DNA from 4 places in the Mesorhizobium sp. P2_F8 genome. Region 1 is predicted to be linked to each of the others. Evidence: predicted binding sites of a transcription regulator. Region 1 holds the regulator's gene; each other region holds the start of a gene.

Region 1 (4,325 bases):
CATGACGATCGCCGCCGAGGCAATTGCCGGCAAGGCCAAGATCGAGGTCAAGAACCTCAACTTCTACTACGGCCAGAGCAAGGCGCTGAAGGACATCACGTTGTCGCTGCCCGAGCGCAGCGTCACCGCCTTCATCGGACCTTCGGGCTGCGGGAAGTCGACGCTGCTGCGCGTCTTCAACCGCATCTACGAGCTCTATCCCAAGCAGACGGCCGAGGGCCAGGTGCTGCTCGACGGCCAGAACGTTCTCGACCGCTCGCAGGACCTCAACCTGCTGCGGACCAAGATCGGCATGGTGTTCCAGAAGCCGACTCCGTTCCCGATGTCGATCTATGAGAACATCGCCTTCGGCGTCAGGCTCTACGAGAAGATCAGCAAGTCCGAGATGGATGGCCGTGTCGAGCAGGCGCTGAAGCGCGCCGCACTGTGGACCGAGGTCAAGGACAAGCTCAACGCCAGCGGCCTCAGCCTCTCCGGCGGCCAGCAGCAGCGACTCTGCATCGCCCGCACCGTGGCGGTGAAGCCGGAAGTCATCCTGCTCGACGAGCCGGCCTCGGCGCTTGACCCGCTGTCGACCGCCAAGATCGAAGAGCTGATCGACGAGTTGCAAGCCGACTACACGATCGTCATCGTCACCCACAACATGCAGCAGGCGGCGCGCGTGTCGAAGCAGACCGCCTTCATGTATCTGGGCGAACTGGTCGAGTTCGACCGCACCGAGAAGATCTTCACGTCGCCCCGCGAGAAGCGCACGCAGGACTACATCACCGGCCGCTTCGGCTGAGCTCAGGCATACGAGGACTAAGATCATGGGCGAACACACAGTCGCTTCTTTCGACGAGGATCTCGGACAGATCAGCAGGCTGATCCGCGACATGGGCGACCTCGCCGGCTCGATGGTCGGCGGCGCCACCAAGGCGCTGCTGAATTCCGACAACGCCCTGGCGCAGCGCGTCGTCTCCGACGATGCGATCATGGACGCGCGCCAGCGCGAGCTCGACGACCGCGCCATCACACTGATCGCCAAGCGTCAGCCGATGGCCGACGATCTGCGTCATGTCGTCGGTTCGATCCGCATGGCCGGCGACCTCGAGCGTATTGGCGACCTTGCCAAGAACATCGCCAAGCGCGTCGGCACCGTCGGCCTCAGTGTCACCCCGCGCGACCTGTCGCACTCCATCGACGCAATGGCGCAGCTGGTGCTGATCCAGGTACAGGGCGTCATCGAGGAATATACGGCGCGCGACGCGGCGGCGCTGGCGAAGCTGCGCGCCGACGACGAGCGCATCGACGTCAAATACACCTCCGTGTTCCGCGAACTCCTGACCTACATGATGGAAGACCCGCGCAACATCACCGCCTGCACGCATCTTTTGTTCTGCGCCAAGAACCTCGAACGCATCGGCGATCACGTCACCAACATCGCGGAAAATGCGTACTATGTTTTGACCGGCACGCAGCTGCCCGCCAATCGTCCGAAGCAGGACGAGACGGCAATGTCCGCGCCGGCGGCATGACGGCAGGGGTGACCAGTCGATGATCGCGCCACGCATCATGGTGGTGGAGGACGAGGAGCCGCTAGGTGTGCTGCTCCGTTACAATCTGGAGTCCGAGGGTTACCAGGTCGAGGTGGTGACGCGCGGCGACGAGGCCGAGATCCGCCTGCAGGAGAACGTCCCCGACCTTCTGGTGCTGGACTGGATGGTGCCAGCAGTGTCCGGAATCGAACTCTGCCGCCGGCTAAGGATGCGTCCCGAGACCGAGCGGCTGCCGATCATCATGCTGACCGCGCGTGGCGAGGAAAGCGATCGTGTGCGGGGCCTCTCGACAGGCGCCGACGATTATCTGGTCAAGCCGTTCTCGACGCCGGAGTTCATGGCCAGGGTCAAGGCGCTGCTGCGCCGCGCCAAGCCGGAAGTGCTGTCCAGCGTGCTCAAGGTCGGCGACATCGTGCTCGATCGTGAATCGCACAGGGTCTATCGCAAGAAGAGCGAGATCCGGCTCGGACCGACCGAATTCCGCCTGCTCGAATTCATGATGCGCCATCCCGGCCGTGTGTTCTCGCGCAGCCAACTGCTCGACAATGTCTGGGGCGAGACGATCTACATCGACGAACGCACGGTCGACGTGCATGTCGGCCGGCTGCGCAAGGCGGTCAACAATGGCCGCATGCCCGATGTCATCCGCACCATCCGCGGGGCTGGTTACGCAATCCGGGAAGATTAGGGATATGCTGATATTCAGGTGATGCCGGGCCTGCGAACGGCAGTTTCCTGCGCTTCCGGTACTCACGGATCCAAATGTCCGCTCCGCTCCGGTTCTTGGAACCCGCCATTCTCGACTCGGCCTAACCTGAATCTCAACACATCCAGGCGCGCCATTCACGCGACGTTCTTGCCGCCGAGGCCGGACCTCGCCTGCGTGCCGGGCGCGAAAATCTCCTGGTCGACAAAGGTCAATGCCCGCGTGGCGCAGCCTTCGCGGATCAGTGGAAGTTCGTTCGGTTCGGTGTCGAAAGAAATCGATTGCGAATGCTGGCCGCCGGCGGTCTGGGCAATCGCCTCGCGCAATGCCGGCTCGATCAGGTCGAAGGCGGCGGCGCTGACGCCGACCATGGCGACGGGCGCCGGGTCGATCAGCGCGAACAGGCTGCCGAGACCGTAGCCGAGTGCCTCGCCGGCCTTGCGATAGGCCTCGCGCTCGGGTCCATCCCTCTCGCGGGCCGCGGTCGCCAGCGCGCGCATGTCGGCATCACTGACATCGGCGACCGGTTCCGCGTCCTCACTCATCTGCCTTGCGTTGCGCCAGATGGCGTAGTTGCCGGCATAGGCCTCGACGCAACCGCGCCGCCCGCAGCGGCACAGCGCGCCGTGTGGCCGATGGATCATATGGCCGAACTCGCCGCCCGAGGAATGAGTGCCGGTGAACAGCTCGCCCTTCAGCACCAGACCCATGCCGATGCCGTGCGACAACAGGATGGCGATGAAGTCGTCGCGGTAGCGATCAGGGTCGCGCCAGCGCAACGCTATCGCCATCATATTGCAGTCGTTCTCCATGGTGGCAGGGATGCCGAACTCGTCCTCGAGTATGTCGGCGAAGGCGATATCGGTGTGCGGCGTGATCGGCGACCACAGCATGGCGCGGGCACGTGTGTCGGTGATGCCCTGGATCGCCAGCGCGATGCGGGCGACACTGCGGACGTCGAGGTCGGGGTCTTCGAGACGACGCCGTACGATGGCAACGCATTCACCGACCAGCGCGTCGCGCGACATGGTCAGCGTGTCCAGCCGGCGCTGTTCCTCGGCGATCACCTGGCCGGCATAGTCGATGACGGCGACCGAGAGGAAGTTCAGTGACAGCACCACGGTCATCACCGCCGCCGCTTCCGGATTGAGGCCGAGGCCGACCTGCGGCCGGCCGCGTTTGAGCGAGCCGGCCTCGCTCGGCTTGCTCTCAGTCAGGATGCCTTCGCCGATGAGGTCGGAGGAGATCGCCGATATGGTCGAATGGCTGAGGCCCGTGGTCGCGGCGATCTCGGTGCGGGACGGCTGTCCGGCGCGGCGCACGGCCGCAATCACCATCGCCCGGTTGCGGCGGCGCAGATCGTCGTGGCGGATTCCGACCGACATGCTTTTTCACATCCTCCCGGTCGCTGCAGCCTTTCGTGCCTCCCGAAGGCCATCAGCGAAGCCTGAAAGCGCGACGCGCTTCAGGCACTTGTTTCTGCGCGTGTCGTTGCCCCAAAACCGCTGCGCACTTTTGGGGCGACATGCGCCAAGCCAAATTCTGGCAGAACCCCACCATCATGTCATTATTTATTCCGGAGCTCGAAAAAAACTCGAAGAGACGTCAAAATCCATCAGAATCGATGTTGACAGCGTTCGGGCGTTGGATCACTATTTTTTCGAGGCTCGAAAAAATAGAGCCTCTGTGCCGGCCTACGGGTCAGTTTGGTCGCGCCATACGCGGCGCAGGGAGGATATTATGAAAAAATTCACAGCCGCCATCCTGGCGGGTGTCGCCATGTCGCTGACGCTGGTGTCGGTCGCGCAGGCGAAGGACAAGGTCATCGGCGTTTCGTGGTCCAACTTCCAGGAAGAGCGCTGGAAGACCGACGAAGCGGCGATGAAGAAGGCCATCGAGGCGGCTGGTGACAAATACATTTCCGCTGATGCGCAGTCCAATCCGGGCAAGCAGCTCACCGACGTCGAGAGCCTGATTTCGCAGGGCGCCAACGCGCTGATCATCCTGGCGCAGGATGCCTCGGCCATCGGCCCGGCGGTGCAGAAGGCATTGGACGAAGGCATTCCGGTCGTCGGCTATGA
Region 2 (4,325 bases), on a different contig from region 1:
CATGCGGCCGAGCATTCGCGGGTGCTTCGCCAATGCCGGCATCATGGCCAAGGCGATCACCAAACGGATTGCCAGCTCCGCTGGTGCCTCCCACGGCGCTTCACGCTGATTTCGGCTCAAGCCTCCGGAAGCCGACCGCCTTCATCAGCATGTCCTCTTCCACCATGCCGGCATTGTGCAGCGCCAGCAGGGTGAGAGCCAGTTCGCGAGCCTCGGCCGATTCGGGATGCGCTTCGCGGCGCCGGCAGGCTTCGTCGAACACACGTTGCAAGGTGGCGACTTCGGCAGGTTTGAGCAGGCCACGGTCATAAACGGACTTCGGCATGGCAATCTCCTGGGTAAGACCTAGGGCGCCATGTGTAAATTACCAATCTTTCCCGTGGCTTGAATGATTGACGCAAAAAAGAGGGGCTTCGGCTCGCTGAAACCCCTCCCTGAGATTGCAGTGTCTGATATCAAACCGCGATCTTGCCGCCGCCCTGTTTGGTGATGGCGACGACCGCCGGCCGCACTGGCATGTCGGGCTTGAAGTCGGGCCAGCGCGTCGACAGGTCCTCATAATAGGACGGGCGGCCGAACGCTTCCCAGTCCTCGCCGCCGTCGCCCGGATGCTGGACGGCGACAAAGGCGGTCTGATCGTCGGGCGCAAACAGCGGGCCACACATTTCGGCGCCGATCGGCACGCGGAAGAACAGTTTCGAGGTTGCCCGCGCCGAGCCTTCGGTGTCGACCGCCCACAGTCCATCGGTGCGGCCGGTGGTCTTTGGGCTCTGGCCGTCGGTGGCGACCCACAGGCGTCCGGCTGAATCGACCGCGCAATTGTCGGGCATGCCGAACCAGCCATTGGCCGTCGTCGCCGTCGAGAAGGTCGCGCCGACATCGGCCACCGCCGGATCGCCGCATTTCAAAAGCACTTCCCACTTGCCCTTGGTGGCAGTGAAATCGCCGCCGTCCTCGGCGATCTCGATGATGTGGCCGAAAGCGTTTTCGGCGCGCGGGTTGGCGGCATCGACCTGGTCTGCCTTGCGCTTCGAATTGTTGGTCAGCATGACATAGACCTTGCCGTTGACGGCATTGGGCTGGATGTCCTCTGGGCGGTCCATCTTGGTGGCGCCGAGCAGGTCGGCGGCGCGTCGTGTCTCGATCAGCACTTCGGCCTGGCTGGCAAAGCCGTTTTCGGCAGTCAGCGGACCCTGGCCGAAGACGATCGGCAGCCACTCGACGGAGCCGTCTTCGGCGAACTTGGCTACATGCAGCGTGCCGTCGTCGAGCAGATCCTTGTTGGCCGCGAGGTCATTGGGATTGAACTTACCGCTGGTGACGAACTTGTAGGCATAGTCGAAGCGCTCGTCGTCGCCGAGATAGAAGACGACGCGGCCATCCTTGGCGACGATCGATTCGGCGCCCTCGTGCTTGAAGCGGCCCATGGCGGTGCGCTTCCTCGGCGTCGAGGTCGGATCGTTGACATCGACCTCGACGATCCAGCCGAAGCGGTTGGCCTCGTTCGGCTCCTTGGCCAGGTCGAAGCGGTCATAGTGTGCCGCCCATTCATAGGCGCCTTCGGGAATGCCGAGGCGCTTGTAGTTGGCGGCTTCCTTGTGGCCCTCGGGCAATTCGCCGGAGAAATAGCCGTGGATGTTCTCCTCGGCCATCACATAGGTGCCCCACGGCGTGACGCCGCCGGCGCAATTGTTGAAGGTGCCCAAAACCTTCGTACCGGACGGGTCGGCATTGGTCTTGACGCGGTCATGGCCGGCAACCGGGCCGGACAGCGCCATTTCGGTGTTGGAAGTAATGCGGCGGTTGAGCTTGCCGTCGCGCACCACTTGCCATTTGCCGCCGTCCTTGCGGATCTCGACGATGGTGCCGCCATGCGCCGCCATCTCGACATCGACCTGTTCCTTGCTGAGCGGTGCGACGTCGGCCGACTTCTTGCCGTCCTTCTCGACGATCTTGACGATGCCCGGGAACATCAGATGCGGGTTGGTGTATTCGTGGTTGACGACCAGCAGGCCGTGTTCGGCCGAACCATCGATCGCGATGTAGCCGACATAGTCGTTGTTGTAGCCGAACTGTTTCGCCTGCGCCTGCGCCGACTGCTTGGTCGGGTCGAACTCCGGCGAATCGGCAAACAGCGGATCGCCCCAGCGCAACAGCACATCGGCATCGTAGCCCGGCGCGACATGGTGCTTGTCGTCGATGCCGGCCTCCAGCTCGTCGAACGCGAAGGCGGAGCCTTCGGCGGCCCGGGCCTGGTCGGCGCTGACCAGCGCCAGCGGGCTGACGGTGGCGGCGATCGCCGAGACGGCCAGCGAGCCTTTCAGGAAACCACGGCGCGAGAACCGCGCGGCGATGATCTCGCCCATGGTGCGGTTGTCGGTGGGATTGGTGGCCGGTCCGGCGTTTTCTTCGAGCAGGCTGGTGCGGAATTTGGCGTCGGGGGAGCGATGTTCGGTCATCTGGCTTGCCTCTGGCTTTGCGGGTGGCTGGAGCGTGTTGCCTCTTCAACCCCCTTATAGTCACCTGATCACATTTTCGTGACATCAAAAGCCTTTCAGCCGCGACAGCATTCTGAGACGTCGGCTAAGCACTCTGCGAGCAGCATGTAACACTGGGACAAAGGTCCCTTGTCAGGTCCGGCAAAGGTCCCTTGGCGGCACCGCATCGGTCGTGGGCCGGTTACGCGAGGCCGCCATGTCGGCGATGGTGGGTCCCTTGCGAAAACGCCGGCGGTGAAATCCGCCTGCCTGATCGATGAGGAGACTAGGATGCGCAGATCGATTGCGAGCCGCTGTTGCTGGCTGGCGCTGAGGGCGACCTCGGCACTGGCGCTGGCCATCGCCCCCTATCAACTCGCTTTCCACAGCTCTGGTCCCGGCATCGTTGCCGCAAGCGCGCATGCCAAGGATGGCGGACATGGCAGTGGCGGTGGAGGTGGCGGCGGAAACGGCAGCGGCGGGAGTGGCGCGAGCGGCAACAGCAGCAACGGAAACGGAAACGCTGGCGGAGACAATGGTGCCGGCGACGATCACGGCGCAGCCGGCAATTCCGGGGTCGGCAAGGGTCACGACGACGATGGAGATCACGTCAACGCGAAAACCGGTGACAAGGTCGAAGTAGACGGCAACAAGATCGAGGTCGAGCATCCCGACGGCATCACGGAAGAGATCGAGAACGGCCGTTTCCAGATGAAGGATGCAGTCGGCCGCACGATTGTCGAGCGTCCGGCGACGGCAAACGACATCAGTCGACTTCGGGCCTTGTGAAGCAGAAGGCCCTGTGAGGCAGGTCAACCGGGGAACGACCAGTTTGACAAGTCACCTCCGCCGCCCCCGGCGGAGGTGACTTGATGTTCGGCGGCATCAGGTAAGCCAGCTTCCAGTCGGCGATGGCGGTCGCCGCCGTCCATACAAGGTATATATTAGCACAAGCTTGGGACTTTAGTCCAATCTTGCGCTTGCAAAGGTCCTGGGTGACAAGCGCAACGGTCGGATACGGCTTTCGGGTATCTTTTCTTTCGGCGATGCTGGTGCAACTCCAACGTCGACGGTGGCACGCCAGCTCAATCGACGGAGATCACCATGCATAGATCGATCACGACCCGTTGTTGCCGGCTGGCGCTCAGATCGGCGGCCGCGCTGGCGCTGACCATCGCTCCCTATCAGATTGACCTCCACGGCTCCGCTCCTGGAATCCACGCCGCTAGCGCACAGGCCGGCAAGGGTGGCGGCGGCAATGGCGGCGGCGGTGGCGGTGGCGGTGGTAATGGTGGAGGCGGCGGCGGAAACGGTGGCAACAGCGGCGGCAATGGAAACGGCAACAGTGGCAATAGCGGCGGTAACGGTAACGGAAACAGCGGCAATAGCAGCGGTAACGGAAACAACGGCGCCGGCGACGGAAACGGCAAAGGAAATAGCGGAACCGCCAGCGGCAACTCCAAATCCGACCAGGGGCAGAACGAAAATGGCAACGGTCGCCATGTCAACGCCAAGACCGGTGACGAGGTCGACGTGGAGGGCAAGACGATCACGGTTCAGCATCCCGACGGCATAATGGAAAAGATCGAGAATGGCCGTTTCAGGATGGAGGATTCGCTCGGGCGCACGATCATCGATCGCGGAGCCACGCCGGCGGATGTCAGCCGCCTCAAAGCGTTGTGAAGTTGGCCAACAGGCAACGGCCGGCTTCACACGTCACCTCCGCCGCCCCCGGCGGAGGTGACCTCTCTTTTGCCACCCGGTTTCCGGCTGATGTGTGTCGCCCAGAAGCAGAGGCAACGACAAAGACTTAAAGCGCGCCTGATAGAGCTGTTCGGCATTTCCGTG
Region 3 (4,325 bases), on a different contig from region 1:
CGGGGGTTCATGTCCGATATTCCACTGTGTTTTGAGCGCCTGAACAGGCGCGCGTTTCTCGGTGCCACCGCTTTGGGCGCGGCCTCCGTGGCTCTTTCGGCGTGCACCACGACGGAGGTGGTGATGCCACCTGTGGCGGCACCGCCAAGCGATCCGGCTTTCGGTGATGTCGCAACCATGTATGCGGCGCGCGTCGACGAGGGCTATCAACTGCCGGCGATCCCGGTGGCTAAGATGGATCCGAGGTTCGTGCGTCAGATCGTGTCCGACCCGACCGGAGAAAAACCCGGCACGATCGTCGTCGATGTCTCCGAGCACTTCCTCTATCTGGTGCGCGATGGCGGCAAGGCTATCCGCTATGGCGTCAGCCTGGGCAAGGCCGGTTTCGGATGGACCGGCAGCGCCGTGGTCCAGGCGAGGAAGAAATGGCCGGTCTGGACGCCGCCGCCGGAAATGATTCAGCGCCGGCCGGAACTGGCGAAATACAAGGACGGCATGCCGCCCGGCCCGCAGAGCCCGCTTGGCGCCCGCGCGCTGTATCTCTTCCGCGACGGCAAGGACACGATGTACCGGCTGCACGGCACGCCGGAGTGGGATTCGATCGGGAAGAACGCTTCGTCCGGCTGTGTGCGCTTCATGAACCAGGACATCATCGACCTCTACGGCCGCGTCAACGGCGTCGCGCCGGTCTTCGTGCGCGCGAACCTGTCGGCCGCCGCGAAGATCACCGCCGTGTCGAACAGGACTGCCGAGCCGATCGATGCGGGCGTACCGAAGGACGCGGAGATGTTACAGTAAGTTTGCCTTCACGATCCGTAGGCGGACGCGCTTGGCGCGTCCGCCTGGGTGGTGGCGTTACTTCTTGGCGAGGCCGGGAAGCGTGACCTGATAGACCGTGAACATGGTGTCGACATCGGCGCCGTCCTCGGCCTTGTAGGGTGCGCCGACCTGGAAGCCGTCCTGGGTGAGGAAGTCGTTGTCGTTGGCCACGAACAGGAAATAGTCGTCCGGCAGCTTGGGATCGAGCACGCTGACCACCGACATCGCCTCCCACTTTTCCGAGAGGTTGTTCTTGTCGTTCGGCGCGCCATTGTGCAGGCCAAAGCGGCCAAGTTCGCCCTTGTCGTTGAGGTCGATGAATGGCGTCAGCTTGGCCGGCGTCACCGATGGGTCGAGCACGCCCTTGGGCGCCACCGGCTTGTCGGCGGCGTCGAAGGCGCCACCGGCGATGTCGGTCGCGGCGGAGAGATCGACGATGTTGATCTGGCGAAGCAACGAGGTGTCGCCCTTCAACCCCTGGCCGCTGCCGCTGTCGCGGGTCAGCATCAGGAAGGTCTGGTCGGACAGGGCGACGATCTCGCTCTGCGCCGCCACCTTGGTCTTGCCCTTGGCATCCTTGAACACCGGCAGCGGCACGACATATTCGTGCGCCAGCTTGAGATGGGCGAGGTCGGAAGCGTCATAGACCAGCGCGCGCGTGTTCTGGCGCGTCGCGCCGGAATCGCCGCCATCCTGCCGGGGCGCCGACTGCAGCACGGCGATCAGGAACTTGCCGTCCGGCGTCATCGCCATGCCTTCGAGGCCCTGGTTGTTCTGTCGGCCGGTATCGGGATCCTTCGGATCGGGCTCGGCAGCACCCGGGCCGGGATTGTCCGAGGCGAAGTTCGGCGCGCCATGGCGCATCGGCACGAGGGCAGCCGGCGGCTGGGTCGCCGACAGCAGGCGGCCTTCGGCGGAAAACCGATAGATGTTCGGGCCGTATTCGTCGGAGATGAACATCGAGCCGTCGGCTAGCCGCACGATCGCCTCGTTGTCGAGCGCCAGCTTGCCGTTGGCCTCGGGCAGGATCGGCATGTCGCCGCTTGCTGCGCGCACGCCGTTGAGCGGGTCGAGGCCCGTGGCATCAGCACCCTTGTCGTCGGTCAGGAGCATGGTGTCGGCGAGTGTCGCCTTGACGCCGGACTGCTCCTTGCCGTGAGCGGGTGCCGCACCAGGGGCGGTCGGCGCGAACTCGATGCCGATCGTGTTGAGGCGCGGCCGGTAGTCGGTGGTGCCGACGACGTTGTAGCCGCGGTCCGGCAGCAGCCAGAGCGAACCCTTGTAACCGTCGGCGCCATGCGTCCAGCCGGCGGTGTCGATCGCCATGCCGGAACCTGAGCCAAACGTTTCGCCGAACTTGTCCTTCTGGCTGGCCGGGATGCGGCCGACGCCGACCAGTCCCTTGTTGACGAAGCTGATGCCGCCGACGGTCGCGGTGCTGTCGGCCAGCCCCGGCGTCAAGGCGGTGAACATTGCCAGCGCGACGCCGAGCGACGCGGTTCGGTGCAGGTGTTTCATGGATGATCCTCTTTGTAACAAAGCGTGCCGGAGCGGCCGATGGCGAAAAAGCTGAAAGAGGTGCGGCATCGATGATGCCGCGCGCGCCTCCCCGAAAGCGGTCTACGGCCCGAACATGATGCTTGCGTGACAGCGCGCAAGGCCTCCCCGTCAGCTTCTTTGTAAGCCGACAAAAACGTGTGGTCGCACGAAAGAATTGATCACTCCCTCAGGCTCAGGTCGACAAAACGAGGTGTGTGCGCATCGCACTAGACACATATGTCCAGTGCGTATATGGTGCAGCCTTCGGACTAACCGGGGAGGGAAGCCTTGAAGTCGCACTACCGCTCAGTCGTCATCGGGGGTGGCGTGGTCGGAGCCTCGGTGCTCTATCATCTGACACGGTTCGGCTGGAGCGATGTGGCGCTGATCGAGCGAGCCGAACTGACGGCCGGTTCGACCTGGCACGCGGCGGCCGGGTTCCACGCGCTCAATGCCGATCCCAACGTCGCGGCGCTGCAGGACTACACCATCAAGCTCTATCGCGAGATCGAGGCCGAATCCGGCCAGGACGCGGGCCTGCACATGACGGGCGGCGTCAACATGGCCAGCGATCCCCAGCGCTGGGAGTGGCTGAAATCGGCCTGGGCCGTGTTCCAGTCGGTCGGCATCGAAACGGCTCGCCTGGTGACACCGGAAGAGATCAAGGAGATCTGCCCGATCGTCGATGTCAGCGACGTGCTCGGCGGCCTCTATGATTCCAACGAAGGCCATCTCGACCCTTACGGAGCGACGCATGCCTATGCCGGCGCCGCGAAAAAGCGTGGTGCCGACGTGATCCTGCGCAACCGCGTGGTCGCGTTGAAGGCGCGTGCCGACGGGCACTGGGATGTCGTCACCGAGCAAGGCACGATCGTGGCCGAGCATGTCGTCAACGCCGGCGGGCTATGGGCAAAGCAGCTCGGCCGCATGGCCGGCGTCGACTTGCCGGTGACGCCGATGGAGCACCACTATTTCATCACCGAAGACATTCCGGAGGTTGCCGCTCTCGACAAGGAACTCGGTCTTGCGGTCGATCTCGACGGCTTTTCCTACCTCAGGCAAGAGCGCAAGGGCGTGCTGCTCGGCGTCTACGAGCAGAACCCGAAGCACTGGAACATGGATGGCGCGCCATGGGATTACGGCATCGAGCTGATCCCGGAAGACATCGACCGCATCAGCCCGGAACTGTCCAAGGCCTATGAGCGCTTTCCGTGCCTGAGGACGGCCGGCATCCGCAAATGGGTCAACGGCGCCTTCACTTTCACCCCCGACGGCAATCCGATCGTCGGGCCGGTGCGCGGGCTGAAGAATTACTGGCTTGCCTGTGGCGTCATGGCCGGCTTCAGCCAGGGTGGCGGCGTCGGCAAGTCGCTGGCCGAGTGGATGATCTATGGTGAGCCGCAGGCCGACATCTTCGGCATGGATATCGCCCGCTATGGCGCCTTCGCGGCCAACCGCGAATATCTCAGGCAGACGACGCGCCAGTTCTATTCGCGCCGCTTCGTCATGACCTTTCCCAATGAGCGGCTACCCGCCGGCCGGCCGCTGAAACGCCCCGGCGCCTATGACGGCATGACGGCGGCGGGATGCGAATGGACGGCGTCCTGGGGTCTGGAAATCCCGGCCTATTTCGCACCGATGGGGTTTCGCGAGAACACGACGCTGCGGCGTTCCAACGCCTTCAACATCGTCGGCGACGAGGCGCTGCAGGTTCGGCGTGCCGCCGGTCTCGTCGATATCTCGGCCTATGCGCGTTATGCGGTCTCGGGGCAAGGGGCCGAAGCATGGCTTGACCAGTTGCTTGCCTGCAGGCTGCCGAAGCCGGGACAGGCGAGGCTGGCGCCGATGCTCGGCCATGACGGGCGGCTGAAGGGCGACCTCACGGTCATCAACTGGGGTGGCGGCGACTATTGGCTGATGGGCTCGTACTATCTCAGGGAATTCCACATGCGCTGGTTCGAGAGCCA
Region 4 (4,325 bases), on a different contig from region 1:
AGGCGACGCGCACGGTCTCGAACGGCAGCTTGCCCTTCTTGCGGATCGGCACGAAACCGGCCGAGAGCTGATGGGCGACGGCGCCGCCAAGGATGAAACCCCGCGCCTCGATGCCGGCGATCTTGTCGATCTTCTGGCCGGCATAGGGATGCACCAGCTCGTCGATGGCGCGGCGGAAGGCGCGCGCATTGCCGAGCAGCGTGGTGATGTCGCGAAACAGAATGCCGGGCTTGGGATAATCCGGAATGGTACGGATCGCGGCAAGCAGTGAGTCTTCGAGGGAGGATTTCATGGGTCGAGATTACCTGAAACGGAGATTCTTGCGCGACAATTGTTCGATCGAACTGCAGCCCATCAGCTTCATGCCGCGTTCGATCTCGACCCGCATCTGTTCGAGCGCCCGTTCGACGCCCGGCTGGCCGGCCGCCGCGAGCGGGAACAGATAGTAGCGGCCGACGCCGACCGCCTTGGCGCCGAGCGACAGCGCCTTCAGCACATGAGTGCCGCGCTGCACGCCGCCATCCATGATGACGTCGATCTTGTCGCCGACCGCGTCGACGATCTCGGCAAGCTGGTCGAACGCCGCTCGCGAGCCATCCAGCTGCCGGCCGCCATGGTTCGACAGCACGATGCCGCTGCAGCCGATCTCGACGGCGCGTTTGGCGTCCTCCACCGACATGACGCCCTTGAGGCAGAACGGACCCGACCACAGCCTGACCATCTCGGCGACATCGTCCCAGGTCATCGACGGGTCGAGCATTTCGGTGAAGTAACGGCTGATCGACATGGTGCCGCCGCCCATGTCGACATGCTCGTCCAGCTGCGGCAGCTTGAACCCCTCATGGGTGAAATAATTGATTGCCCAGGCCGGCTTGATCGCGAACTGCAGCATTCCGGCCAGGTTGAGCTTGAAGGGGATGGCAAAGCCGGTGCGTTTGTCGCGTTCGCGATTCCCCCCGGTGATGCTGTCGACGGTCAGCATCATCACCTCGACGCCGACCTCCTTTGCCCGCTGCATCATCGCCCTATTGAGGCCGCGATCCCGATGGAAATAGAACTGGTAGACCTGCGGGCCGCTGCTGATCCCGCGCGCCTCCTCGAGGCTGACGGTGCCAAGCGAGGAGACGCCGAACATCGTGCCGTATTTGGCCGCGGCCTTGGCGACCGCGCGCTCGCCCTGATGATGGAACAGCCGCTGCAAGGCGGTCGGCGAACAATAGACCGGCATCGCCAGCTTTTGACCCATCACCGTCACCGACATGTCGATCTCGCTGACGCCGCGCAGGACGTTGGGAACCAGGTCGCAGGTCTCGAAGCTTTCGGTGTTGCGGCGATAGGTGACCTCGTCGTCCGCCGCGCCGTCGATATAGTCGAAGATCGGCCCCGGCAGCCGCCGTTGCGCCATGCGGCGGAAATCGGAAAAATTGTGACAGTCGCTGAGCCGCATCGTTGATTTCCAGACGTCGTATCGGGGCAATCGCTTCGCCGCCGTTTGGTGCGTCGAATATCAACCTGTTGTCTCCGTGCCAACGGCCTAATTTCCCGAGCAGTCTCACGAGCTACAACCGCGCGCGCAAAAAGGGGCGCCCGAAGCGCCCCTTTCGTCGAAAACCGGCAACTGGCGAAAGATTACATGCCGAGGTCGGAACGAAGCTCGGCCTTGGCCACGTCGTATTCGGCCTTGAAGTCGTCCCGGTTGAGCAGGACGGCGGCGATTACGCTGCCGGAAATCTTGCCCATTTCAACATCGGACGCGTAGTGGATACCGCCGACCTCGCGATTGTGGGCGTATTCAGCCGCACGCGCCATGATCTCGGCGCGCTTTTCCGGAACCATGTCGGACAGGATGATGCCCATCATGGTGCCGACGGTGGCGTGGCCGGAAGGCCACGAACCGGAGCTGGACAGCTTGACGGCGGGCTTGACGAGGTCGCTGAGCTGGTGCGGACGCGGGCGCTTCCAAATATCCTTGGCCGGATCGACGACGGCGCCTTCGGTGGCCACCACGCGATCGAAGAAAGCACTGAATTTCGGCAGCGTTTCCTTGTTGAACTTCGGCCCCATGACATTGGCGAAGCGCCAGACATTCTCCTCGGCGTCGGCAACAGCGCTGGCCACCATTTCGGGCGTGCGCGTCACCTGCAGCGTCAGCACCTCGCCAAGTTCGGCCTTGGTCTGCGCCGAGTCGTTTGCGGGCGGCGGCGGCAGGATCATCGTCAGGTCGACATCCTTGTTGGTGACGAAGGGCTGGGCGTCTTCCGCTTGCGCGGCCGAGCCGACGATGAGCAGCAGAAGGCCTGCCGCGAGCGATGCGTATCTTGTCATGGGTGCGATCCTTTGATGAGAGCGGCACAGGATCGCGAGATGCGGTGACGGCCATGTGACACCACAGGCCTCCCCAAATACAAAAGGGCGCCTTCCGGCGCCCTTTTTTGATCGTTGGGCTGTGCGCGGTTTAGTGCGCCACGCCTTCCCAAACCTTGCGCTTGGTGAGATAGACCAGCGCGCCGAACAAAAGCAGGAACACCAGCACGCGGAAGCCGGTCTTCTTGCGGTCTTCCATATGCGGCTCGGCCGCCCACATCAGGAAGGCAGAGACGTCGCGGGAATACTGGTCGATGGTCTGCGGCGCGCCGTCGTCATAGGTCACCTGGCCGTCGGACAGCGGCTTGGGCATCTTCAGCGACACGCCCGACATGAAGTACGGATTGTAGTGGGTGCCCTCCGGGATGACCATTCCGGCCGGCGGCGTCTGGTCGTAGCCCGTCAGCAGCGAATGGATGTAGTCGGGGCCGCCCGCGGCATACTGCGTGAAGATATCGAAGACGAATCGCGGGAAGCCGCGCTCGACACCGCGCGCCTTGGCCAGCAGCGACATGTCGGGCGGAGCGGCACCGCCATTCGAGGCAGCGGCGGCTTCCTCGTTGGCGAATGGCGGCGGGAAGTGGTCGGACGGCTTGCCGGGGCGGTCGAACATGTCGCCGGCGTCGTTCGGGCCGTCGTGGATGGTGTACTCGGCCGCCAGCGTCTTGATCTGCGCGTCCGAATAGCCGAGGTCCGACAGCGTGCGGAACGCCACCAAATTCATCGAATGGCAGGCCGAACAGACTTCCTTGTAGACCTTCAGGCCGCGCTGCAACTGAGCCTTGTCGTAGGTGCCGAACGGCCCGGCGAAGCTCCAGTCCATCTCCTTCGGCTCGTTGATCGGGAAATGCGTCGGTGCGGCTGCGTTGTGTGCCTCCTCGGCGGCGATCGCCCCGGTGCCAACAACCACGAGGCCAAGCAACGCCAGCGAGGTGAGAATCTTCTTCATGCCAAATCCCCTTAGATTCTCTACCCGCTCAGCCCTTGGTTTCCGGCGCGGCCGTAGCCCCCGCAGGATGATGACCGCCACCCTTGTTCTTCTCGAGCACCGCTTCAGTGATCGAATTCGGCAGCCGCCGCGGCGTCTCGATCAGGCCGAGCACCGGCAGCGCGACCAGGAAGAAGGCGAAGTAGAACAGTGTCGCCATCTGCGCCATAAACACGTAGCTGCCTTCCGCCGGCTGCGAGCCCAGCCAGCCGAGCAGGATGGCATCGGCCACGAACAGCCAGAAGAACAGCTTGTACCAGGGCCGGTACACCGCCGACCGCACCTTCGAGGTGTCAAGCCACGGCACCAGGAACAGCATGACGATGGCGCCGAACATGCAGATCACGCCGCCGAGCTTGGAATTGATCGGCCCGATGTTGAAAGTGATGGCGCGCAGGATCGCGTAGAACGGCAGGAAGTACCATTCAGGCACGATATGCGCCGGTGTCTTCAGCGGATTGGCCACGATGTAATTGTCGGGCGCCATAAGGAAATTCGGAATGTAGAAGACGAAATAGGCGAAGAAGAACAGGAACACGATCATGCCGAACGCGTCCTTGATGGTCGCGTAGGGGGTGAAGGCGACGGTGTCGGTCTTCGACTTGACCTCGATGCCGGTCGGATTCGACTGGCCGACGACATGCAGCGCCCAGACATGCAGCACGACGACGCCGGCGATCATGAACGGCAAGAGGTAGTGCAGCGCAAAGAAGCGGTTCAGTGTCGGGTTGTCGACGGCGAAGCCGCCGAGCAGCAGTTGCTGGATCCATTCGCCGACCAGCGGGATTGCGCTGAAGAAGCCGGTGATGACGGTGGCGCCCCAGAAGCTCATCTGGCCCCACGGCAGCACATACCCCATGAAGGCCGTCGCCATCATCAGGAGGTAGATGATACAGCCGAGGATCCACAGCAGCTCGCGCGGCGCCTTGTAGGAGCCGTAATAAAGGCCACGGAAGATGTGGATATAAACGGC

The links. Region 1 encodes PhoB, which activates phosphate uptake and scavenging genes when phosphate is short. Its sites were predicted from a motif close to TGTCATNNANCTGTCAT; they were not measured.
Region 2: a site for PhoB is predicted at 2,527-2,543, ahead of AC1DZP_RS22930 (PhoX family protein). Genes of this name have one in related genera too.
Region 3: a site for PhoB is predicted at 2,453-2,469, ahead of AC1DZP_RS10435 (esterase-like activity of phytase family protein). Genes of this name have one in related genera too.
Region 4: a site for PhoB is predicted at 2,370-2,386, ahead of AC1DZP_RS04300 (acid phosphatase). Genes of this name have one in related genera too.

Annotation. Positions count from the first base shown of each region.
Region 1 covers NZ_JBFUFB010000001.1:351,640-355,964, reverse strand. Annotated here, with positions in the region: gene pstB (phosphate ABC transporter ATP-binding protein PstB) at 1-784, shown strand, start outside; gene phoU (phosphate signaling complex protein PhoU) at 810-1,517, shown strand; gene phoB (phosphate regulon transcriptional regulator PhoB) at 1,537-2,226, shown strand; gene AC1DZP_RS01665 (ROK family protein) at 2,382-3,629, opposite strand; gene xylF (D-xylose ABC transporter substrate-binding protein) at 3,985-4,325, shown strand, end outside.
Region 2 covers NZ_JBFUFB010000009.1:238,058-242,382, forward strand. Annotated here, with positions in the region: gene AC1DZP_RS22920 (flavin-containing monooxygenase) at 1-109, shown strand, start outside; gene AC1DZP_RS22925 (hypothetical protein) at 101-325, opposite strand; gene AC1DZP_RS22930 (PhoX family protein) at 456-2,459, opposite strand; gene AC1DZP_RS22935 (hypothetical protein) at 2,769-3,266, shown strand; gene AC1DZP_RS22940 (hypothetical protein) at 3,582-4,160, shown strand.
Region 3 covers NZ_JBFUFB010000003.1:644,137-648,461, forward strand. Annotated here, with positions in the region: gene AC1DZP_RS10430 (L,D-transpeptidase) at 10-798, shown strand; gene AC1DZP_RS10435 (esterase-like activity of phytase family protein) at 856-2,337, opposite strand; gene AC1DZP_RS10440 (GcvT family protein) at 2,647-4,325, shown strand, end outside.
Region 4 covers NZ_JBFUFB010000002.1:130,638-134,962, reverse strand. Annotated here, with positions in the region: gene AC1DZP_RS04310 (adenine phosphoribosyltransferase) at 1-292, opposite strand, end outside; gene AC1DZP_RS04305 (alpha-hydroxy acid oxidase) at 302-1,447, opposite strand; gene AC1DZP_RS04300 (acid phosphatase) at 1,630-2,325, opposite strand; gene AC1DZP_RS04295 (cytochrome c1) at 2,456-3,313, opposite strand; gene AC1DZP_RS04290 (cytochrome b) at 3,342-4,325, opposite strand, start outside.